Regions from separate parts of the Paenibacillus provencensis genome, predicted to be linked through region 2. Evidence: predicted binding sites of a transcription regulator. Region 2 holds the regulator's gene; the other holds the start of a gene.
What was found. Region 2 encodes LexA, which represses DNA repair genes until DNA is damaged. Its sites were predicted from a motif close to CGAACATATGTTCG; they were not measured.
Positions count from the first base shown of each region.

Region 1 (12,639 bases), 510 kb from region 2:
ATCCAAGGGAATCAGCTGATAATATCTCCGAATGATCTCCATACAGAAGGAATGGAGTGTGGTAATCGGTGCTCTACCAAGCAGAGTCAGCTGTCTGGCAAGATGCTCGCTGCCTGGACTCTGCTCAAGCTCCGTTTCCAATGCATCACGAATCCTCTCCCGCATCTCAGACGCCGCTGCCTTGGTAAACGTCGCAATCAGCAGCCGGTCCACGCTGTACCCTGCTTCAGGATCTGATATTTTACGAATGATCCGCTCGACAAGCACAGCGGTCTTACCTGAGCCCGCGGCAGCAGCCACGAGCATGTCTTCTCCGGAAGAAGCAATCGCCTTCCACTGATCGTCGCTCCAGAAGCTTCCTTCCGGCTTTGGAATCATGTTCATACCGGTTCTCCTCCTTCCCTGTTAAATAAATCCCAAGCCTGGTTCTTGCCCGGTCTCTTGAGTAAATTGTATTCACTGCCTGGCATGCTCTCATCAAACTGGCATACCGATTTTAATGGACAAAACGTACATGCACTTTGCTGCTGCATGCGATAAGGAGATATTGATACATCTCCATTTGTTATCCGTGTTCCAATATCTTGAATCGTTCCGCGTACGGAGCTCAGCAGCATGTCCCACTGTTCCTCTGTCGCGACAGACGAGCTGCTGTAGAATCCACCATCCGTCTTCACAGCTACCGGAAGGATTGAGGAGTATCCTTTTTCCAGGGAGGTATCCATCTTCCCGATGACTTCACGATCAGCGAGCAGTAGTCCCTTCATCTTAAAACGTTTGAGCAGCTCCTGTTCGGCTTGTTCGGCTCCCATGCCATTGGCAGATTGAAGGAGAGGATTATGCACATGGAAATAGAGCACGCCCGCAGGATGAGCCTCTGCTCCGATCCACTCCTCCGCGTAAGTCAGCAGTACATCCAGATAAGTGAGCATCTGCAGCGACAGACCATAAAACACCTCATGCAGCTTCAGATCGGTCTGGCTGGATTTATAGTCAATAACCCGAAGTAATATTTCCCCATCTTCTCCTTCGGCTACATCTACCCGGTCAATTCGGCCGACAATTTGCATCACAACGCCGTTATCCAGTGTAAATGACAGCGGCGGCAGCGGTTTGTCTGGACCAAAATCCAGCTCCAGCGCCAGCGGCTCAAAGCTGCCCCTTCTGGACTGCTCACCCAATATGATGGAGGCACGGCTTACGATGTTTTTGAGCTTGCGATAAATATATCCATAACGCTGTGTACTCAGCAAAATTTCACCTTGCAGCTGAGGCGCTAATACATCGACCGTTTCCTCTGCATAGGAAACGCACTCTTCACGGCTGAGATTAGCCCAGCTTAAGTTTTGCTCCTTCAGCTTCATCGCCATTTTGCTTAGAGCCGCATGGAACAGCTGCCCGATATCTGGCGCCTTAAGACGATATACTTGTCTCTCTTTCAGCTTCAGCCCGAACGAAACAAAATGAGAGAAAGGACATAACGCAAAGCGTTCCATACGGGAAACGCTGGTCTTGAGCTGTGTTCCATACAGCTTGAAGCTCGTTTCTTTCGTAAGATTACGGGTACGGTTCTTATAGAACACGGATTCGAGCATTCGTTCAAGTCGAAGCTGCATTTCCGGATGTGTGAGGTACCAGTTATATACTTCCCACCAGGACTCCTCAATGTTCTTTCCTCTGCGCCATTCCCGAAGCTCGCCAATCAGATAGGACATCGTCAGTTCAGGACGAAGCAGGAAACTTGCCTGCTCCTTCCAATCGGGGGCTTGTCCTGGCCGAGAGAGGAGCAAGCGCTCCTCCAGCCCAGGAAACATCCGCTTCAAATGGCGAATCATTTCTGAAGGATGGAGCGACTTGCCGTCTTCATCTGCAAGAGGATAGCTGATCCATAGTCTGTGGCTGGCCTGGGTGAAGGCAGCATATATTAAGAAGCGTTCATCCAGCATTTTACGTGTCACGTCTGGCCCGAGCTGCATGCCATAGTCCGTAAGAACAGCTCTTTCAGAAGCGGTTAGAACCCCTTCCTCCTGCTGGATTTGAGGCATGGCGCCGTCTGTTGCGCCCAGGATAAATACATGACTGACCTTTCCTGTTCTCGATCGATCCAGACTTCCTATAAGCACTTGATCCAGTGCCGGAGGAATCAATCCCAGCTTCAGCTCGGCAAGACCCGTCTCTACAACCCCTGCAAACAGCTCGGCATCCAAATGCTCGGTGCCCATCATTTCAACGACTTGATCCAGCAAATCCAGAACGGCGGTCCATATCCCGCGATGCTCGCGCGCCTGCTCAGGACTTCCTTCCTCAAGCGCCTTGCTGCTCAGCGCATCCAGCTTACGGGCAATATCTGCATCCTCCAGCAGCTTGAATAGAGCGATACATTGTTCCTTCGCGTTCTTTGCTTTTTTGAATCTCTTCTCAAAGGTATACAATGGAGACACTATCGTTTCACGACAATTCTCCATTAATTGCAGGAACCTGCTGCGATTACGTTCAGAACCGGTTGGTTCATCTTCTTCGAGGGACAAACTCGGCACTCCCTTCCACGGCTTGCCATCTGTCCATCTGTAGCCGGAAATTCCGGTCGCCAGCACGTAGTTCTCCAGCATATCCATGTCGTATCGACTTACGGTCCCATCCAGCGGCAGCAGCAGATCCGTCTTCACCGCGCGGAATACATCCTCATACTTCCATCGTCTATTGACGACATCCAGGGCCGACCTTATAAACTCGGCAAGCGGATGATGCAGCTCATCCCTGCGCTCATCCAGGAAGTAGGGCACTTCGTAATCCTTGAACAAGGGTGCAACAATATGCCCATAATCGCCCAGATTTCGGACAAGGACTGCCATATCCCGGTAACGAACCCCTTCTTCTCTTGCCAAACGTCTGATTTCTCGCAGCACTCCTTCGACCTCAGCTCTGCTGTTCTCGGCTGCGAAAATATTAATCCCTTCATGACCTGCATCCTTCATAAGGACGCGACGAGCCTCGAAGCCAGCTTCCAAATGCGCAAGCGCCGAAGAAGCATAACGAGGTAAGAGCGCCGGAGATAAATGAGTTGTACTAAATCCCGCTGCTGTATCTTCAGCGATCCCTTTTAACTTGACATAAGACATACCTGCAGAATAGAACAAGTTCATTTCATTCGGCATATGCAATGCATCATAAGGCTTGTCCAGGGTGAGCGATATGGTCACGGAGCTCGCGTTCAACAGCAATTGTCTGATGACGGTGAGCTCCTGTGGCGTAAAGCTGCGGAAGCCGTCAATCCAAACGTCAGCCTGCCTCACATATTCCGAGGAAGGAATTCTGTCTGCCAATTTGTCCAGTGTATCTTCTTCATCCATATATAGTCTCGATACTTCTTCCTCGAAGTCCTGGTATACGGTCAAAATATCATGCATCTTGTGGTGCAGAATTGTACCTGCTCCGGGCACCTCTCTCACTCGCTCAAGCTCTTCCTTCAAAGATTGTTCCTGGGTTCCGTATCGCTTCATTTCCGCATACAGAGAACTCAATTGATGGGCAAATCCCATTTGTGTACCCGATGCCGAAAAAATCTTAAGCTCATCCTTGCGCTTCTGCATTATTTTGTAGAGCAGCATTTTCTTGCCTTCTGCCCGAATTGGAATGAGTGCAGATCCTCCTGTTTCCTGCATCACTCTCAAGCTGAGCCTGCGAAAATCAAGCACTTGGACCCGGACGGAGCCATTCATGCCATGAGAACGAATCATTTCGGTTTCTGCCTGGAAGGATGCCTGTTCCGGAACGATAAGAATTATAGGGTTACCTGCAGGGTTCTCACGAAGCTGGGCTGTAATTTGATTGATAATAGCCGTGCTTTTTCCACTACCGGCTCGTCCAATCATCATATGAAGCGGCATTTATTGAATTCCTCCCTTTTAATTCTCGAACTACATCATCAGCATACTGACATGTATGTATTTAAAGTCAGACTTTTCCTCCTAAAAAGATCAACAGAGGCTTGTAAATGACCAATATAACTAAGATATACAACTTATAAATTTCAAAATAAATGAAACAAAAACCTTATAGAGTCTAAGCACAAGTATAACATATCTCATTCTACAGGAACATGCGTTTGGTAATTCCAGTAAGTCAAACCATGCTAAAATTCTTCCAATACAAGCAAGCATGCAATCTTCTACCAGCATCCAATTAATCATCGCTCCATTAACATAAGTACAGTAAAAAAGCATCCGCACACTCTTTCTTCAAAGAGAATACGGATGCTTCATGCTGCAGCTGGTCTTAGCTTAATTTATACCGGATGGCGTTTTTGATCGAACCTCGAAGATGGCAAATTTCAAATAATGCCCCTCTTCCACACCCAAAATTTGAGGATGGTCTTTACCGGCAGCGCGCCAATCTACGAGCCTTAGTATTTTCCCTGCATCGGCTGCAGCATCCTGAATCGTTTCAAGGAACAAATCGGGACGCATATGGTACGAACAGCTTGCCGTTACAAGATAACCGCCTTCATTAACGAGCTTCATGCCGTGCAGATTGATATCCTTGTAGCCGCGAACAGCTCCTTTAACTGCCCCTCTTGTCTTGGCAAAAGCAGGAGGATCCAGGATGACAACATCAAAGGTACGTCCACCTCCGGCCGTCATGGCAAGCGAGGTATCTACCTTCTTGTCTCCTTTTGCCCTTGCAGCACGTTCCTCCAAGCCTTTAACCTGATTTCTCAGATATTGAAAAGCATCATCAATTACAAATTCAACACGGTCCTCAAAGCCGTTCAGCTTCACATTATCCCTGGCACTTTCAATCGCGTGCTCCGAAATGTCAAGACAGGTCACCCGCTTAGCTCCAAACTTGCAGGCATTTAGTGTAAAGCTGCCTGTATGGGAGAAGCACTCCAGTACATTTGCACCATCCCAATAAGGGAAGGTTACCACTTTACCACTCTTGTTGATCGGAGCGAGCGTCTTCACACCGTCTTGCTCCACCTCTTGGATCGTAATTCCACTTCTGCCGCCCCAGCCTGTCATCAGCGGTTCTATCGCTGCCCGGTTCTCCCGCTGATCGAAGAAATAGCCCGTCTTTTGTCCCTGCTCTATATCAACCTTTATTTTAAGTCCGTTTTCCGTAACCGTTACATGTCTTGGACATTCTCCATATAGCAGTCCTTTGACTTGATCAAGCCCCTCGAGTTCCCTTACACTGACATCGCTTCGCTCATAGATGCCCTTGGGCTGTACAACTTCGACCAAAGCCTCGACAATTGCCTCACGGCACAGATCCATACCCAGAGTCAGTATCTGAACGACAAGCACATCGCCGAATCGATCCACAACTAGCCCAGGAACAAAATCTGCCTCTCCGTAGATTAGACGGTAAGCATCTCCGCCAGTAACAAAGCGGACACGATGCTGCAGAGCTTGATCAAATTTGCGAACAAAAAAGGCTTTGTCCATTGTCGTGACCGGTTCATAGGAAACGACTCGTACGGTAATTTGGGAAGCCGGATTATAGTATCCGGTTGCCAAATAACGGCCTTGATGATTCTTTACCTCCACCAGTTGCCCTGGTTCCGCATTTCCTTCTACCGACTCAATCTCATTTTTGTAGATCCAAGGATGTCCCTGCTCCACTCTTTTTTTACGGCTCTTTGTAAGAATAACCGATGCCAAAATGCTTACAACTCCTTTTATAATCAAGTAATCTGGTCTCTCACATGAAAGTCATGGTTGTCCCTTCACTAACATAAGATGAACAGTAGACAAGTCATGGAAGAGAGAGAAGGTGTCCTTGCAATATCATGTTACATTCTATCGTGTTCCCTCTAATATATGGATTAATCATTTTCTTCCTAGGCATGAAGCTGATGGAGGCCTCACTCTATAAACTCAGTGGCCCGCTGCTATTAAGCTCGCTGAATCGGGCCACCGCAACCCCGTTAAAAGGCATGCTATTCAGCACAGGAATGACCGCTGTGCTGCAGAGCAGCACTGCGGTCACCGTACTGACCATCGGCCTCGTAAATGCGAATTTGCTAGGGTATGCCCGCACCCTCGGCATCATTCTGGGCAGCAATGTGGGGACTACGGTAACGACAGAGCTGCTCAGTCTGAAGATTGGCAAATACGCAGTTCCCATGCTGCTCTTCTTCATCAGCTGCTGGATCGTCTGTGTCATGCTCGGGGAATTAAAATATGTCATGCACAGCCGGCATTCGAAGGCAGTTCATACGGCAGGATATATCAGTTTCGCGGGAGCCGGATTCTCCATGGTTATGCTCGGCATCCTCATGATGCAGCGTATCGGGCCCGCCTTAGAGCAAGGCGGGGTATTTCCCTGGTTTGTTCAGCAAGCCAGCCACAGTGTATGGTGGGGCATGGCTGCTGGGGCATGCCTGACTGCGATTGTGCACAGCAGTGCTGCGGTTATCGGCATGGCCATCAGCCTTGCTGCCACCGGCGCCCTGCCTCCCGAAATCGGGATCGCCATTGTACTCGGCTCTAATGTCGGTACCTGTGTTACCGCTTGGATGGCCGCCATAGGAGGCAGCAAGGCAGGTCAATTCGTAGCATGGTCCCACATTATCCTTAATGTTGCAGGAGCTCTGCTGTTCGCCCCGCTTATCTCATTGCTCTATCAGGCGGCTGCCTTGTTCACAACCGAACCAGGCGCACAAATCGCACATGCGCAGACCATTTTTAATATCGTCTGTTCCTTACTGGCTCTCCCGTTATGCTATCTTAAAATTTGGAAGCGGCTGGAGCCTTAATCAGAGTTAAAGTTAAACCGCTTCTCTTCGTAGAAACTGAATTGCAAATTTAGATCTAAACTTGAATCCCGAGCTGCCTTAGGGCTCTTCGCAGTATCCTATCGTTGTTATCGTAGCCTTGATGCTGTTGTCTACTCCATGCCTCAAGGGGAGAATACCATTCGACCGCTTTAATTTCTTCGATCTGTGCTCTGTGCTTCCCGCCTACAGCTTCAACCAGATAGTAATGCACTTCTTTATTTACTTTGCCGTGTACAGCATGATAATAGGTATATTTTATAATGTCCACAGGTGCAACAATTCTTCCCTTAAGACCTGTTTCCTCTTCAATTTCACGAAGCGCCGTTTGTTCAACCGTTTCACCCGGCTCCATCTTGCCTTTTGGAAGAGATATTCTAGCATAGCGGTCCGTAATAAGCTGAACCTGAAGCTCATCACCCATATGCCGGAATACGACGCCGCCGGCGGAAATCTCTTTTCTTGCCATCTGAAACTTAGCACCTCTCCCTCTAACAACAAGGATTCCGAATTCTTTCCTCAGGGAACCTTAACCAATACCCCTCCAAAAGAAAACGAAATCCTTGTTCGTCTCCGTGATCCTATACTGTCCGTATTAACTTAGAGGGCAGCTTTTTGTGGCCCATTCTCCATCACCCGAACAAGCTGTCCTTCACTCGCGTGAAGTCCGGCCTTCGTCATCTTCACACGGCATACCTCACCAACGAGATGATCGGCGCCTTCAAATTCAAGCTGGATATAATTATCGCTATACCCATGAAGATGGCCCTCTGCTCGATCTCCTCTGCCTTCAGGTATAACCTCCAGAACTTGTCCAGCAAATTTCTCAGCATAGCTGAGCTTCATTTGATCTGACAACGCTAGGAGCTCTGTTACACGCTCGTTCTTCACTTCATCATCGACTTGATCCTCCATGCGTGCTGCTGGAGTCCCGGTCCGCTTGGAATAAGGGAAGACATGCATCTCTGAGAAATTAATGGCTTTCATAAGGTCATAGCCATTTCGGTACATCTCATGCGTTTCCCCAGGGAAGCCGACAATCACATCGGTTGTAATGGCCACATCCGGCATTGCTTGACGGATCAGTCCCATTTTATTATAGAACTGCTCGGTCGTATACTTGCGGCGCATCCGCTTAAGAACCGTATCATCTCCTGCTTGAAGCGGAATATGGAAGTGACGGCACATCTTCGAGGAACGGTTCAACACATCCAGCATCCGTTCATCAATTTGGCTTGCTTCAATGGAGCTGATGCGAATTCTCTCTAATCCATCCACTTTATCCAGATCCCACAGAAGACTCGACAAGTCATAGTTATCAAGATCATCGCCGTAGCCGCCGGTATGTATTCCGGTCAGGACAATCTCCTTGTAACCTGCCTCGACCAGCTGATGCGCTTGAGTAATAATGCTCTTCGAATCACGGCTGCGAGACAGTCCGCGCGCCCATGGAATAATACAGAAGGTACAAAAATTGTTACACCCGTCCTGAATTTTAAGAAAGGCACGCGTCCGATCGGCAAAGTCAGGTACATCCATCTCTTCAAATACGCGATTCTTCATTATATTGCGTACCGCATTTACCGGCTCGCGTGTCTCTTTGATCTGATTGACAAAAGGAATGATCTTGTCCCGATCCTGATTACCTACAACGAGATCGACACCAGGAATGTCCATAATTTCTGCCGGTGAAGTCTGTGCATAGCAGCCGGTTACTGCAACGATCGCATCCGGATTCTTGCGAACTGCACGCCGTATAATTTGACGGCTCTTCTTGTCTCCTGTATTCGTAACGGTACAGGTGTTGATCAGGTACACATCAGCGGTCTGTGAATCAAAGTCCACCTGCTCATATCCTTGTTCTTTAAATTGCTGCCAAATGGCTTCTGTATCGTAGAAGTTCACTTTACATCCCAAGGTGTAAAACGCCACGGATGGCATAATTACATTCCTCCCATTTCATCAGTTTCATATAAAATACAAGTCAAAGCGACCATGCCTGCTGTTTCGGCACGAAGAATACGTTTGCCAAGACCGACGGATCTCGCCCCTGCGGTCTCAGCCGCCTGTACCTCCCCTGTTGTAAATCCACCTTCCGGACCCACAACAACAAGTACAGAGGCACTCTCATCCGCAGACAATCCGGCTGCTAATGGCTTAATTACATCTCTCAGCTGCAAGCCGTCTTCTTTCTCATAGCAATAGCAAACGAGATCATAACTATCAAAAGAAGCTAGCAGCTCTTTCCATGACCTCGATTCATATACGGCCGGAATGCGATTGCGATGACTCTGTTCAGCAGCTTCCTTCGCTATTTTGCGCCACCGCTCCAGTCGTTTCCCCTCTTTTTTAGCGTCATATTGGACAATGGTACGTTCGGATAAAAAAGGAATAAAACCGACCGCACCGATTTCCGTACATTTTTGAATAACAAGCTCCATTTTGTCGCCCTTCGGCAAACTTTGTGCAATGCTTACCGATACTCGCGGTTCGTGATCCATAGGAAGCCACTCCACGACCTCTGCCTGCACCTGCGAAGCTTCTATGTGTGTGATCTGGACCATAGCCTCACGGGAAACTCCGTCACTCACAATGAGCTTATCCCCATTCTTGCCCCGCATCACCTTGGTAATATGACGAGCATCATCTCCATGAATAATGGCTGTCTGTCCGTCGAATTGATCCTGTTCAATAAAATAACGCTGCATGGATCGATATGCCCCCTGCTTAACCAACTATCATTCTCAGAACTACACTTCTTTTAAATAGAAAATAACCACATAACATCTTACAACTTTTTACCGTCTCTGACTAGCCGCCAAGCAAGGTCATCACCATCTGGGCTATACCTATGTACCAGCTCATGGACAATTCATAAAGAGGAGTTATTGTCCACCGGTTCAGCGGAGTAATGACGATAATTAGAAATATAAGGATTGACCATTGCTCAAGTGACTGCAGCTTGATCCGAATACGAGTCGGCACAAGCTCCTCTACGATTCGGTATCCATCAAGTGGAGGCAGAGGAACGAGATTGAAGAAGAATAAGAAAAAGTTCGTTACATTAAAAATAGAAAAGAATGTCGAGATCGCAAATACAACACGCTGATTCTCAATAGAGTCCATGACTCCGAGCTGGATCATGGCTGCATAAGTAATCGTTCCGATCAGTGCGAGCACCAGGTTGCTTACAGGCCCTGCCGCAGAGACAACCACGCTCATCATCCGTCTGCGATCAAAATTATCCCGGTTTACCGGAATCGGCCTTGCCCAGCCAAAGCCGGCGATCACCAGCAGTAGCAGACCGAAGAAGTCGAAATGCACCGCCGGATTCAAGGTCATTCTTCCCAGCATTTTCGCGGTGGGATCACCGAATTTATTGGCGAAGTAAGCATGAGCAAACTCATGCACTGTAAACGCAATAAGAATCGTCAGAATAAAAAAGGGCAGCTGGTCTAATGGATAAAAGAAAAATTGATCCATACTCATCCCTTATTTCCTCGAAACAATCGCTAGCCAGTCTTCGTCGCGTTGAATATCCATAATTTCGAAACCTGCTTCTCGCAGTGCTGTAAGGACAACTTCCTCTTTGTTCTTCCAGATGCCTGAAGCAATATACAGGCCGCCCGGCTGAAGTGCTTCATAAACATCATTAATAAAGAGAAGGATGACCTCTGCCAAAATATTCGCGACAACGATTTGAACTGGCATTGTGACACCAAGGGAACCGTCCTGCTTGTCCAAAATGGACAGAAGATCACTCTCGTATACCGTAATATGATCAGTAAGCCCATTTAGAGCACTATTCTCCCGCGCGCTAGACACCGCTACAGGATCAAGATCAAGTGCAAGCACGTGCTTTGCCCCAAGCTTCATGGCGCCGATGGCCAGAATACCCGAGCCTGTTCCTACATCAATGACCTCTTCGCCGCCTTGAACATATTTTTCCAGCGTACGAAGGCATAGAGAGGTAGTGGGATGCGTTCCTGTACCAAATGCCATCCCGGGATCAATTTCGATCAATTTCTCCGCAGCGCTTTCTGGTGTATACTCTTCCCAAGTCGGTTTGATCGTCAGCGTCTCAGATACTCTAAGCGGCTTAAAGTACTGCTTCCAAGCCGTAGCCCAGCTCTCTTCATCCACTTGCTTCACCGTAATTTCAGCCTTGCCTGCATCAATTCCATAACTTGCAAGCTCCTTGATTCGCGGCTCAATCTCAGCAATCACGGCATCCATATCCGTTGTATCCGCAAAATAGCCCTGGATAACGGCTTCGCCCTTAGGAATATCATTTAGAGGGTATTCGTACCACTCCCCATACTTTGTCGTTCTGATCTTGTCCTGTGTACCTGATTCTTCGATAGCTACTCCGCCCGCACCCGCTTCATGCAAGAAGTTCGAGATCATCTCTTGCGCTATTTCCGTTGTATGTATTGTTATTTCATTCCATATCATAATTTGCTGTTTCCTCCCCTGTATTCATACCCTCTATTGTACTATACAAACAATAGTGAGCACAAAGAACGAGAGAACTCCCATCCTTATTTCTCCACAGTTATTTCCATATTCCACTGATAATATAGTGCCCCTCCAACCAAAACCGTGCAAAAAAGCATCGGCGCCCTCTACCCGGGACTCCGATGCTTCCTTGTATTTACTCATATCTGTAATCATCCAGCTTTCTCGTCTGCCGCTCATCTGCCGCCTCACTACGGCGAACCGCTTCAATATCCTCTTGATCAGCCTCTGCACTGCTGAATTCAACATCCTCATTCTTTGCTGAAGCGAGCTCACTGATCTTCTCCGATTTTTTTAACACTCTATCTTTTCTACGGTTAGAAGACATTCTATATTCCTCCTCGGTTTCTGAATTAAATTAGACCACCGGATTCCTCAATGATCTGCAGCGCCTCATGATGCACGGATTCATCCACAACGACAGTCAGCAGAATGTCCTTGCCTGTCGGCCCTCCTGCGCCTCCATCACTCATACCGCTGGCAGATGGGTCGGCAGCTGCCAGTATTCCAGAGGATGCACTTGTAAAGGAACCATGTAACGTCGCAGAGGATAAACTGTCCATTGCACTGTTTAATATTGGCTCATTGCTTCCTTCGCCTGGATAGCGGCTGAAACGATCGATCGAAATACTCTCGAGCTTCAAGCTGCCCAGCTTGGCTGCAACCTTCTGTGCCTGCTCCGGGGAATTGAAATAAGCAAGGATGTTCTTATCCATAAGAAAACACCGCCTTTAGTCACTTCTCATTTAATGAAATCGATGCAGCTCCAGGCTGCTCTTCGAGCCTTAACATAGAATGCCGCAAATGGATGACAGCTATTCAGATGACCACGCAAAAAAAGGACTGCCCATGAACCATGGACAGCCCTTCTTGCATAGATCAGTCACCTCTAAATGCACGTTTAACCCGATCAAAGAACGATTGCTCGTGCTCATCCATCTGTTCTCCGCCGAGAGCGGCAAATTCCCGAAGCAGATCCTTCTGCTCATCGTTTAATTTGGTCGGTGTAACAACGACCACTTTAACATGCTGATCTCCCTGACCAGAGCCTCTCAAATGAGGAACACCTTTGCCTTTTAGACGGAAATAGGTTCCTGTCTGGGTACCCGCCGGGATTTTGAGCTTCACTTTCTCACGAAGCGTTGGGATCTCAATCTCATCACCGAGTGCTGCTTGTGCAAAATTAAGCGGCACTTCACAATAAATATCATTGCCTTCCCGGTCAAAGAAATCGTGAGATTTCACACGGATAACAATGAACAGGTCCCCTGAAGGTCCCCCGCGAAGTCCCCCTTCGCCTTCACCGCTCATACGCAGCTGTGCACCATCGTCCACTCCTGCAG
Region 1 covers NZ_JBHTKX010000001.1:143,271-155,909, reverse strand. The annotation lists gene addA (helicase-exonuclease AddAB subunit AddA) at 1-384, opposite strand, end outside; gene addB (helicase-exonuclease AddAB subunit AddB) at 381-3,887, opposite strand; gene ACFQ3J_RS00785 (class I SAM-dependent rRNA methyltransferase) at 4,281-5,663, opposite strand; gene ACFQ3J_RS00780 (Na/Pi cotransporter family protein) at 5,792-6,760, shown strand; gene ACFQ3J_RS00775 (NUDIX hydrolase) at 6,816-7,247, opposite strand; gene mtaB (tRNA (N(6)-L-threonylcarbamoyladenosine(37)-C(2))-methylthiotransferase MtaB) at 7,379-8,719, opposite strand; gene ACFQ3J_RS00765 (RsmE family RNA methyltransferase) at 8,722-9,486, opposite strand; gene ACFQ3J_RS00760 (site-2 protease family protein) at 9,590-10,267, opposite strand; gene prmA (50S ribosomal protein L11 methyltransferase) at 10,271-11,233, opposite strand; gene ACFQ3J_RS00750 (YfhD family protein) at 11,433-11,624, opposite strand; gene ACFQ3J_RS00745 (hypothetical protein) at 11,650-12,012, opposite strand; gene dnaJ (molecular chaperone DnaJ) at 12,176-12,639, opposite strand, start outside.
Region 1: addB (helicase-exonuclease AddAB subunit AddB) is a predicted target of LexA. The motif match lies at 4,095-4,108, and genes of this name have one in related genera.

Region 2 (12,639 bases):
TTACCGATATCATGCACATCACCTTTCACCGTAGCGAGCATGATCTTACCTTTCACCGAGGATTCATTCTTCTCCATGAATTGCTCCAGATGTGCCACAGAAGCTTTCATTACCTCTGCACTTTGCAGTACCTCAGCAACAATGAGTTCATTGTTGTTGAATAGTCTTCCAACCTCTTCCATCCCTTTCATTAGCGGTCCGTTAATAATTTCAAGTGGACTGTATTTCTCTCTCGCCAGCTCCAGATCAGGGATGAGTCCTTCCTTGCTGCCCTCAACAACGTAAGCAGCTAAACGTTCTTCCAAGGTCAGAGTTGAGATTTGGACTTTTTTCTCCACTTTTTTATTACGGAATGCTGCCACAAAAGCAGCTAAGGTTTCATCATTTGTTCGATAGATTAAATCTTCGGCAAGTTTCCGTTCTTCAAGCGGTATTGAGGCGTAACGCTCTACTTTTTCCGTATTAACGATCGCGTAATCTAGTCCTGCCTTGGTACTCTCATATAAAAAGACTGAATTAAGCACTTCACGTCCTGCCTCAGGCAGACCAAACGAAACATTACTGACTCCTAGTATCGTATGTGTCCCTGGTAATGCCGACTTGATCATCCGAATGGCTTCTATCGTTTCGGCAGCAGATCCAATATACTGCTCATCACCTGTACCGACGGGAAATACAAGCGTATCGAAAATAATATCTTCGGGCTTAAGACCGTATTTATTCACGAGAAGATCATAGGATCGTTTGGCGACCTCAAGCTTGTCCTCCCTGCTGATAGCTTGGCCTCGTTCATCTATCGTTCCGACAACGACAGCTGCTCCATATTTGTGAATGATCGGCGTTACGTTCTCAAATTTATCTTCGCCATCTTCCAAATTGATGGAGTTGATTATCGCTTTTCCTTGAGAATATTGCAGGGCAAGATCAATGACTTCACTATCTGTTGTATCTATCATTAACGGTACTTTAACTTTCTTAGCTACGAGCTCCAGGAACTTGCGCATATCCTCAGCTTCATCCCGATCAGGGTCTTGTACGCAAATGTCAACAACTTGAGCACCGTTCTTGACCTGAGCACGAGCAATTTCAGAAGCCTCTTCATACTTGCCTTCCACAATAAGACGTTTAAATTTACGGGAACCCAGCACGTTGGTTCGTTCACCAACCATATAAGGGCGGTTATCCTGTTCTACATACACAGGGTCAATACCCGAAATAGCCGGAGGATGTTCCCCAGTAAGCGGACGAGGCTTCATTGTACCCAGCTTTTCAGCAAGAGCCCTGATATGATCCGGTGTAGTCCCGCAGCATCCCCCTGCAATATTGATCCAGCCTTGTTCAGCAAAAGCAGCAATCTTGGTCGCCAGAGAATCTGGTGATTCATGATATTGACCATTCTCATCCGGTAAACCTGCGTTGGGATAACAGCTGACCGCCGTTCCTGCCATGGAGGACAAGGAACGAATATGATCTCTCATAAATTCTGGACCTGTTGCACAGTTTAGCCCGACCGATATCGGGTTAAGGTGTTCTAAGGAAACATAAAACGCCTCAATGTTCTGACCTGCTAGCATTGTTCCCATCGGCTCAATCGTCCCAGAAATCATGATGGGGAGCTCGATGCTGCGTTTGGAGAATGCTTGTCTGATCCCGATGCTGCCAGCTTTGACATTGAGTGTATCCTGAGAAGTTTCTAGCAGTAGTACATCAACACCACCGTCGATCAAAGCCAGAACTTGCTCTTCATAGCTGTCAATCAGCTCCTGAAAAGTAACGCCTCCTGTAACTGACAAGGTCTTCGTCGTCGGTCCCATAGCTCCTACGACATATCGTGGAGATTCCGGTGAGTTATATTTATCCACAGCTGCTCTAGCCAGTTTCGCTGCAGCGAGATTAATCTCTCTTGCTCGATCTTGGATATCGTATTCTGCTAGCACGACAGAAGTGGCCCCAAAGGTGTTCGTTTCAATAAGATGAGCGCCAGCTTCGAGATAACGTTCATGTATATTTTGAATCAATTCCGGTTTCGTAAGCACAAGTATTTCGTTACAGCCATCCAGCTCTTCACCGCCGAAATCCTCGGCAGTCAGATTCTCTTGCTGGATCATGGTGCCCATAGCGCCATCTAGAATTAATATTCGTTTATTCAACGTATCCTTTAAGTCACTCTTGATCACTGTCATACCTCCCGCAAAACGTTAAGTCTTAGTTTAGCAGAAAGGAGCCCTATTGGGAAGGTAATTCATTCATTAAACCAATTAGAAAAGAGGGAATAATCATGCCAGAAATTTTGATCAGAAACACGAATGAAAGAATTAGCGGAATGGAGAATGTTCGTAATTTTCTAAAAGACTATAATGTGCTCTATGAGCAATGGGATTCAACCAAGCTGCCGGCAGAGCTTAATAAAAACAATCTGCTGTCTGACGAAGAACAACAGCAGGTCTTGAACCTCTATAAAGAAGAAATTTCTGATATGGCAGGACGTCATGGCTATCAACAATGGGAAGTCATTTCACTGTCAAATGCCACTGCCGACCTTGAAGCCGAGCTGGCTGAACTTGAAGAAATGCATACACATGGAGATGAAGGTGCGCATGCAATTCTGTCAGGAAACGGTATTCTCAGCATGAAGGCTGATGAAGAAACAGGCTATATTGATATAGAGCTAACAGCAGGAGATGTCATTGCTATTCCTGAGAATACCCCACATTCCTTTGCTCTAATGAAGAACAAGGAGGTCATAGCCGTTCGGCTAACTATTAAAGAAAACGGTTGGACCGTATCTCCCTACCCCGACCCGGAATACATTAAAAATGGACAACCTCGATGAGGTTGTCCTAGCTTGTCTGATATTCATAATTGACTCTACTCTTTCACCACTATTTGTACTGATGGCATCGAGTGGAAACCTCTTGCTGAGACATGGGAAGTGACTTTGTATTTTCCTGCAGCTTTAAACTGATAGTCAAATACGTATACCCCCTCTCCTTGGTGTGTCGCCTCAAACTGCATGCCGACACCGTCCAATGTAGCAATCTCGAACATCACTTCATCTGCATCATCTACGACATCTGCTTGTTGAGTCACCACAGCCTCCATATGTACGGTTTCGTTCAGGTTTATCTCTTCACTTGAAGCACTAAGCTTGACTTCAATCGGTTCCATGAGAACTACCGGCTCTGAAGAAGCATCAGATGAGCAGCCTGATATTAGAATACATAAAGTTATTATAATGAAGCCCATCGAGATCCGCTGCCGGTAAGGATTTGCTCCGTTCAATTGTAAGAAGGGTTTCAAGATCTTCAGCTTCCTCCCTTAACTCTGTGTAAAAAGAAAACCGCCGCTGCTCTGCAGCAGATGCGGTTACATGGAAGATTATAACATTTTTTTGATTTCAGATAAATGCTTAATTTCTACGTCAGGAGCGTAAGCTTCCTCGTTCAGCTTATTATTTCGGTTAATCCAAACCGCTCTGATTCCTGCTGCAAGGGCTCCCTTAATGTCAGTGGTCAGCTTATCACCAACCATCAGTGCTTCATTTGGAGATACATCCAGCAAATCCAGAGCATGCTTGAAGATTGAAGGATCCGGCTTCCCTTTGCCAAATGTACCTGAGATTACGATGTGGTCAAAGAAAGGAACAAGATCAGGAACCCCATCTAGCTTCTCTTGCTGCAGAGAAGGACAACCATTTGTCAGTAATAGAAGCTTCACCTTACCTTGCAATTCAGCTAGTGTCTCAATTGTTTCATCGTACATGTAGGGACGGCTTCGGCGCTCTTTACCGAAATGTTCTGCAAGTTCCGCTCCGAGTGACGGCTGATCAATACCTAGAGCAAGAAGACCCTTGGTCCAAGCATCTCGGCGGTACGCAGGAGCAATCTGTTCGAGCTGCTTAAATTCAGCCCTGTCACTCCCGTTAAAATTAGCCCATAATCCTTCAAAAGGGTTAATGCCAATCATTTTTGTAAAAGCAAACGTTTCATACGATTCATACAGCTTCCTTGCTTCATTGCGAACAGAAGTCTCCAGCTCATGAGGATCAACTCCTGTTTGATTTGATGCAATTAGACATGTTTCATAAAAAGCTTCCTCTACACTCCGTTCATCCCATAAGAGTGTATCATCCAAATCGAATAGCACTGCTTTGATTGACATACTTCTCTCTCTCCCCCGAATGTATGGTATCGTATGTTAGACTTCTTACTTTACTCTCTTATCTTCGACAGGTATTTGATGATTTTGGGCAAACTGTACAAGTCGTGCTCCCATCGCTTCTACATCATATAGGTTAAGCAATTTGCTGAACACCCAAGGACCACCTTTACCATTGCGCTCAACAATGACAGATCCCTTTTCCAACACAATTTTCTTAATATCCTCTACACCCATGGAACGTTCTCTGCTTAGCTTAATCGTCTTGATACGCTTCTTGCCGACTTTCAGATAAGGTCGACGCATAAAATACATTATTGCCAGTCCAAGATAAAGCGCGAATACGACCCAGTCAAATGTACCTACTCCATCTGTCGTCAAACCACTAAGGGTCAGGAACATAAATGAAAGCACAACAAGTACAAATGGGAACAAAAAGGCTCTTCCTTTAAACACATCTTCTTGTTCAACACCAGATCCGATGGATGGCTGGCCTCTCTTTCTACGATCTTTATTAATTTTCTGCTGGTTTTTCTTTACCGATCTTTCAAATGAACTCGCCATGAGTATCCTCCTTCAATCTATAACAAAAGCATTAACCTATTTAATAAATCATTTTCCTTTTGAATAAGTGTCGCCGCTTACATCATCCACAATTTCAATGGATTCCAGCTGCTGACGGAAGTTGCTGCGGATGTTGTTCAAATAGATCTCTCTAAGCTCAGCCCGTTCAGCCAATTCTTCTTCAGTAAGCCCGGATTCCTTCTGCTTGCGTGCAAGCTCATTAATCCTCGCAACTAGACGTTCAATATCCAACTGTTGTTCCCCTCCAAAATGCATAGTCTCTTTAACTTTGACATGATTAGAAAGGGTTGTCAAGGTAAATACCTGTATAGCCTGTATTTAATACAGAACAGAAAAAAGACGCAGATCAAGCCGCGTCCTCAGCATGTTAAATAATATGAATGAATTATACATATCAATCAAAATAAGGGAGATTCAGCATCTGGCCCACTTGTATGTCGCTGCTTGATAACCCATTAATTCGCTGAATTTGATTCACATAATCTCTTATATCCATACCTTCTGGTTTGTATTCTGTGCCGATTGCCCATAAGGTATCGCCCGGATTTACAACAACCTTCTCATATGTCATCTCTTGTCCCGCATCTGCAAAAACAGTCATGAACCCAGTCAAGCTCAGAAACAGAATCGCCACGATCAATATCAAGCGGATTGTTCTCTGTTTGTTCTTCTTCATTATAATATGTATCGTTTCACCCAAGGTATTGTTAGTCGATTCATCTGTTCTAGGATGTATGCTGTTATAAGTGCTGTATCTAAGCATTATTCCAACCTCCAAACGTTTGTTCTCATTTCTTATAAACTCACTATAACACGAACATGTGTTTTGGGCAATAGTTTTTGAGAACAATTGTTCTGCATTTTTTTAGAACTAATGTTTGTACGAACGGAGGTTCTATGCTATAATTTTCCCAAACGTTATTATGTGGAGTTGATACGGTATGTCGAAGGTATCCAGCAGACAGTTAGCCATTCTGGAGTTTATACGCAATGAAGTCCGATTGAAAGGATATCCTCCGTCCGTAAGAGAGATTGGTGAAGCTGTTGGCCTAGCCTCCAGTTCAACCGTTCACGGACACCTGGATCGTCTGGAGAAGAAGGGGTTAATTCGTAGAGACCCTACCAAGCCACGGGCTATTGAATTGCTCGGTCAAGATGATGATGATAATGTAGTTCAATTTACTCAGACGGTTGCTCGCGTCCCTGTAGTGGGTAAAGTTACTGCAGGTATTCCGATCACAGCTACAGAGAATATTGAAGATTATTTCCCACTGCCGATGCAGTATGTTGGTGATGAGAAAGTGTTTATGTTGTCCGTTGTCGGAGATAGTATGATTGAAGCGGGAATTTCGAATGGTGACTATGTCATCGTCCGCCAGCAGCAAACTGCGAATAACGGAGATATCGTCGTCGCGATGACTGAAGATGACGAAGCTACCGTTAAGACTTTCTATAAAGAGAAAGACCATATTCGCCTGCAGCCAGAGAATCCTACATATGAACCTCTCCGGCTTACGAAAGTAACAATTCTAGGTAAGGTCATAGGCTTGTTCCGTGACTTCCTTCATTAATTAGCCATTTTTTTATTTTTTGTATAGTAAGTAATAAGCAGAGATCTTCGCGAGAAGACCTCTGCTTTTTTGTAGTCAACTGACTTATATTTTGTTGCAACAATCTCTTACTCAACTGAGGTTTGTATCCTGTTTCGGGGCACGTTGGTATAAAGAGAGTGCCTTACCTGCAGATAAACTGGTAAGCACTCTTTCGAACTTAGAACTTAGAACTTAGACTCTAATTATGTAATCTGGCCTTTATTTTAAACCCTAACTTAATTTGCATACTTAAACATACAGACTTCGCGCACATAATGTCCTCCTTTTACTTTAACGCTTAACTCTGTTATATCCTTCAATCGCACAACTACAAACAAGCTCCTTATCAATAAACACCAAGATAGGGTCTTCTCTATCTTTGCGGTATAAAGAAGGACGTAAGAATTCAGCGATTGCATAAACCGTTGCTGTCCCCTGTAGAAAAGCCTTTTTCGTTTTAGTTAGAATTTTACCACGTTATGCAATATCAAATTGCAAGAGAGCCCACTATTTAAAACTATTCGTATGGTCGATACTTTTCACGTAATTCCCAGCTTCCTTTTTTCTCGCTTCAACATATGATTTAAGGAAGAGACAAACTGACCCAGATTCCTTAATCGGCAAAAGCTTTTGACGCTTCATCAAGGAAGAAAGATTCTGTTTTGAACCTCCAAGCATTTCCACTGCTTCAGCCGATGTCAGCACATTTTCGTTAATAATACGGATCAGTTTCATCCCGTTCCATCAAATCACCCCATAATTAATATTACGATTGTACAATGCTGAATCCAATGAAAGTAAGCTAATTATCAAAGTTGCTTTAGTTTTTTTTGACATACTCATGATTAACATGCCCTTTTCGCGGTATGCTATAAATTGAAGAGAAAGATTAAGGAACTCACACGGTCGGTCGTTGAGATTAACTGACCGTGTGGCTCTCAAGTCCTACCTATCGTTAAAGGGCTACGAGGAGGTTGACTATTGCGGTGGCTAAGCTGACCAAGGCCGTGAGAAGCGTAACCCGCTATTTCCGAGATAATAGATGATGAAATAGAAATGAAGACCTGTCCAAGAAAATAGGGCTTTTCCATAGTCAGTAATCTTCTTTTGTGCATTATTTTGCAAAACTATATGGATATATATTCCTATATCTGTTAGACTATGTTTTGTTTGGAATTGATACTTTAGGAGGGTATATCTACATGTGGGCAGTTATAGGCTTGTTTAGTTTTGTAGGATTTATTATTTACCTAGTGTTAGGCTTGATTTCGGTTGCCAAAAAGAATGGATTTGCTAAGAAAAGATTCTTAACTTGCTTGGTGCTTTTCATAATAGTAGTTGTTGCGGTATCTGCAGATCCAAGCACTCAAACCGAGACAGCTGAATCAGATGAAACATCTACTGAAGTCGTAGAAACAAATGTTACGACAGCGTCTTCAAACGCTCCTACTGAAGAAGCAGAAGAACCAGACGAACAAGAGAAGGCCGCACAAGAGGCTGAAGCAAATGCTGCTGAAGATACAGCTAAAAAGGAAGCAGAAGCAAAAGCTACTGAAGAAGCAGCCAAAAAAGAAGCAGCGGCAAAAGAGGAAAGTATACCTAGAGAACATAAAGCGGCATTAATAAAAGCGGAATCATACGCAGAAACTATGAATATGTCAAAGGCAGGAATTTACGATCAGTTGACTTCTGAATATGGAGAAAACTTCCCAGAAGAAGCCGCTCGATATGCTATTGATAACATTGTATTTGATTGGAAAGAAAATGCATTAAAAAAGGCACAAACATATGCAGAAACTATGAGTATGTCAAATTCGGCTATTTATGATCAATTGATTTCAGAATACGGGGAAAAATTCACCGAGGAAGAAGCACAATACGCTATTGATAATTTAGAATAAGAACGAAGATATTATATATTCAAAATAATTAAAAAGAGGATGAATTAGAAATAAAGCCCTGTCCATGAGAACAGGGCTCTTTCATTTAGTCAGCTGCTTCGATCTTTGATAGTCTTTGTCTTTAATCAAATTTAGCAATATCTTCCGAATTGTTCGCGATTAAAGTCAAAAGCGAATTTACTGGTAATAGCCATTCATGCTTTGCAACACACATGCAGTACTCCTTTTTAAAGCTGGTGCTGAGATACGTACAAGAAAGAATAGGTCATCATAGCATCAGTATTACTTTAGATGTGTATGCTCATAATCCTACAATATGCTCCCATAAAGAAAAACCCTTGAGCTCTTAGAGCGCCAAGGGTTTCCGGTTTTAGTAAAGCGTCAAATATTGATCGCGTTCCCATTGATGTACTTGTGTACGATACATGTCCCACTCGATCTCTTTCAGCTCATAGAAGTGAGCCAGCGCATGATCACCAAGCGCCTCAGTAATAACTTCGCTGCGGATCAGCTCATGCAATGCTTCCTTCAGGTCGGCTGGGAGTGAAGGAATACCTTCTTCAATACGCTCTTCTTCGGACATGATGTAAATATTGCGGTCAATCGGAGCAGGAAGACTCAGCTCACGGTTAATTCCGTCCAGTCCGGCTTTGAGCATCACAGCCAGTGCCAGATATGGATTCGCAGCAGGGTCCGGATTACGTACTTCTACACGAGTACTTAGCCCACGGGAAGCCGGAATACGGATCATCGGACTACGGTTACTTGCAGACCATGCAACATAGCAAGGCGCTTCATAACCAGGAACCAAACGTTTGTAAGAGTTCACTGTCGGATTCGTAATTGCCGCCATAGCGCGTGCATGCTTGAGAATACCAGCCATGTATTGGCGTGCTGTTTTGCTGAGACCCAAAGTATCGGATCCATCATAGAATGTATTCACATTGTCTTTGAATAGAGATTGGTGACAGTGCATGCCTGAACCATTCATACCGAAGAGCGGCTTAGGCATAAAGGTCGCATGCAGTCCATGCTGACGAGCAATCGTTTTGACAACCAGTTTAAATGTCTGGATCTGGTCAGCAGCCTTGATTGCGTCTGCATATTTAAAGTCAATTTCATGCTGCCCTGGAGCAACCTCATGGTGAGAGGCTTCAATCTCGAAGCCCATTTCCTCGAGCGTCAGTACGATCTCACGACGGCAGTTCTCTCCAAGATCCGTTGGAGCAAGGTCAAAATAACCACCTTGGTCGTTCAGTTCTTCCGTTGGGTTACCATTGGCATCCGTACGGAACAGGAAGAATTCGGGTTCTGGTCCTACGTTCATAGAAGTGTAGCCCATTTGCTCTGCTTCTGTAAGCACACGCTTCAGGATGCCACGCGGGTCCCCAGCAAACGGAGTTCCATCTGGCATATACACATCACAAATAAGACGCGCAACACGATTCTCTGTTACCCATGGGAAAATAACCCATGTGTCCAGATCCGGGTACAAGTACATATCTGATTCTTCAATACGAACATAGCCTTCGATGGAAGAGCCGTCAAACATCATCTTGTTGTCGAGTGCTTTTTCCAGCTGGCTTACGGGAATTTCAACGTTTTTGATTGTTCCAAGCAAATCTGTAAATTGCAAACGAATGAAACGTACATTTTCTTCTTTCGCTATGCGGAGAATGTCATCTTTTGTATAACTCACTATATCCTCTCCCTCTTCTTCTTAAAAGTATCAGCTTCAACAAGTATTGCTATTGCAGGTTAATCGTATACCGCAGATAACGCCACTACAGAGCTGCAAGAAATGATGGGTCTCATTCATTGTCACAGGCAAAGGATAAGATGTCAAGAAAGCGATTACGAGCTCTTAAGGCATTCCTATCCTGTTTTTCTTATACCCGCTCCCCTTCGTTAACTAACATTACTTCTTGTTAAAGAACCTCGACAGCTCCCCTTGGATCAGAGAAACCTGTCCTGGGCGTTTGCCGCCAGATACCAGCTGCTGCTTAAGTAAACGGTGGAGCTGTGAATCTGACAGCTCTCTGCGCTTCACTTCTGTGTCCGCCGTAATGATCGTTGCTTCCTCTGACTCTTTCGTGACAGGATTCATTACTTGTTTGATTCCAGCTATGTTTACACCCTTCTCAATGAGGGCTTTAATCTCGAGCAATCGTTCGACATCATTAAAAGAAAACATTCTTTGATTGCCCGAAGTACGTGCAGGTACGATCAAATTATGCTGTTCATAGTAGCGGATCTGGCGTGCAGACAAATCAGTAAGCTTCATCACAATACCAATTGGAAATAAGGCCATATTTCTGCGTATTTCGTCACCCATCTCGTTCATCTACCTTCCAAGTATTCTAAGATATCATCATTGTACATTTTTATGATACTAAGTGTCAATGATGTGTTAGGTAAACTTACAGTAAATTACGATTTTTCATCGTTTGTAACGCCATGAGCACACCGTATTTCACATGAGAATAAGTAAGTCCGCCTTGCATATATCCAATATAAGGCTCACGAATCGGCGCATCGGCGGAGAGCTCCAGACTGCCTCCTTGAATAAAGGTTCCTGCTGCCATAATAACCGGATGTTCATAACCCGGCATATCCCATGGCTCCGGCACGACATGACTGTCCACAGCGGCGGCACGCTGAATACCTTGTACGAACGCAATCAGATGTTCTGGTCCGCTAAAGGAAACAGCCTGAATCAGATCTGTTCGTATTTCATTCCACGCCGGCTTCGTTTCAAAACCGACTGCTTCAAACATAGCTGAAGCAAAAATGCTACCCTTTATGGCTTGTCCCACGGTAGATGGAGCAAGATACAAACCCTGATATATCCCTCTTGTCGTACCCAGCATTGCACCTACTTCTCCCCCAATACCGGGTGCAGTTAAGCGGTATGCAGCCAGCTGGACATATTTTGCTTTACCACAAATGTAGCCCCCTGTTTCAGCAATACCTCCACCAGGATTTTTGATCAGAGAGCCTGCAATCAGGTCTGCCCCTACCTCAGTTGGCTCCTGCTCCTCCGTAAATTCCCCATAACAATTGTCTACGAATACAATCACATCCGGCTTGATTGCTTTTACTTTTTCAATCATTTCTTTGATCTGCTGCACTGTAAAGGATGAGCGCCAGTCATATCCTCTTGAACGCTGAATGCCGATAACCTTGGTATTGGAATGAATGGCCTGTTCTACCGCTGCAAAGTCCACCAGTCCTTCAGGACTCAAATCCGTTTCACGATATGTAATACCAAAATCGTACAATGATCCCGTTCCATCATCCGGCTTGCCAATCACCTTATGAAGCGTGTCGTAAGGCCTGCCTGTAATGTACAGGAGCTCATCTCCAGGTCTTAGCACACCAAAAAGAGCGGTGGCAATCGTATGCGTTCCCGATGCAAAATGTGGACGCACCAAAGCCGCCTCCGCTCCAAAAACGTCGGCATACACTTCATCTAACACTTCTCGGCCGCGATCATTATATGCATAGCCTGTAGATCCAGCAAAATGGAAGTCGCTTACTTGATGTCTCTGAAACGCATTAATTACCTTCCATTGGTTGCTGTCAATGACTAGGTCTACTTCTCGCAGCCGTGATTCAATCTTGTGCTCGATCATATGCTGAAGCTTAACAATGTCTGATGAAAAAACACCCATTTCTCGTTTTTCTCTCCTCACAAAACTAACACCAACATTACTTTAGTGCGTTACATTATTAGTATACAAAATCACATCAATCTGACGAATCAATAAAATCGTTTAACAAATATCCATGCTTCTCATATTCACCTTTTTGGACCTGTACTTCATAGATAACATCGTTCTCATCATATGCCGTTTCGATCACATCGCCGATTCGATAAACGACAGAGGTGATATCACCGCGATCGGCAGGAATTCTAAACTTAACCGTATCTCCTGTCAGTTCCTCCTGTATCAATTCACGGATACTTAGCAAATCCTGCTCATCAAAGGCACTGACTTTTCTGTATCCCTTGCCTGTAGGAAGCATTTGCAGCTGTTCCGGAGAACAAGCGTCTTTCTTATTAAACAGCACGATTTGTGGTTTATCGGAAGCACCCAGCTCCTGCAGCAGCTCTTCAACGACATTCATTTGTTCCTCTCTCATCGTAGAAGAAGCGTCAACGACATGCAGGATCAGATCTGCCTCATTCACCTCTTCGAGCGTCGCTCTAAAAGCAGCGACCAGCTCATGCGGAAGGTTTTGTATAAAACCAACCGTATCTGTTAACACAATTTCTTTTCCACTTGGCAGTTCCATCGTTCGGGAAGTGGGGTCAAGCGTTGCAAACAACTGATTCTCAATGTAAACATCAGCATAAGTCAGCTGTTTAAGCAGTGTAGACTTGCCGGCATTTGTATAAC
Region 2 covers NZ_JBHTKX010000001.1:651,225-663,863, reverse strand. The annotation lists gene metH (methionine synthase) at 1-2,117, opposite strand, end outside; gene ACFQ3J_RS03285 (cupin domain-containing protein) at 2,279-2,833, shown strand; gene ACFQ3J_RS03280 (FixH family protein) at 2,869-3,300, opposite strand; gene ACFQ3J_RS03275 (HAD family hydrolase) at 3,379-4,161, opposite strand; gene ACFQ3J_RS03270 (hypothetical protein) at 4,207-4,722, opposite strand; gene ACFQ3J_RS03265 (DUF896 domain-containing protein) at 4,771-4,974, opposite strand; gene ACFQ3J_RS03260 (LysM peptidoglycan-binding domain-containing protein) at 5,138-5,506, opposite strand; gene lexA (transcriptional repressor LexA) at 5,685-6,314, shown strand; gene ACFQ3J_RS03250 (DNA-binding protein) at 6,843-7,070, opposite strand; gene ACFQ3J_RS03245 (Ltp family lipoprotein) at 7,538-8,236, shown strand; gene glnA (type I glutamate--ammonia ligase) at 8,607-9,935, opposite strand; gene ACFQ3J_RS03235 (MerR family transcriptional regulator) at 10,155-10,571, opposite strand; gene ACFQ3J_RS03230 (methionine gamma-lyase family protein) at 10,657-11,910, opposite strand; gene hflX (GTPase HflX) at 11,987-12,639, opposite strand, start outside.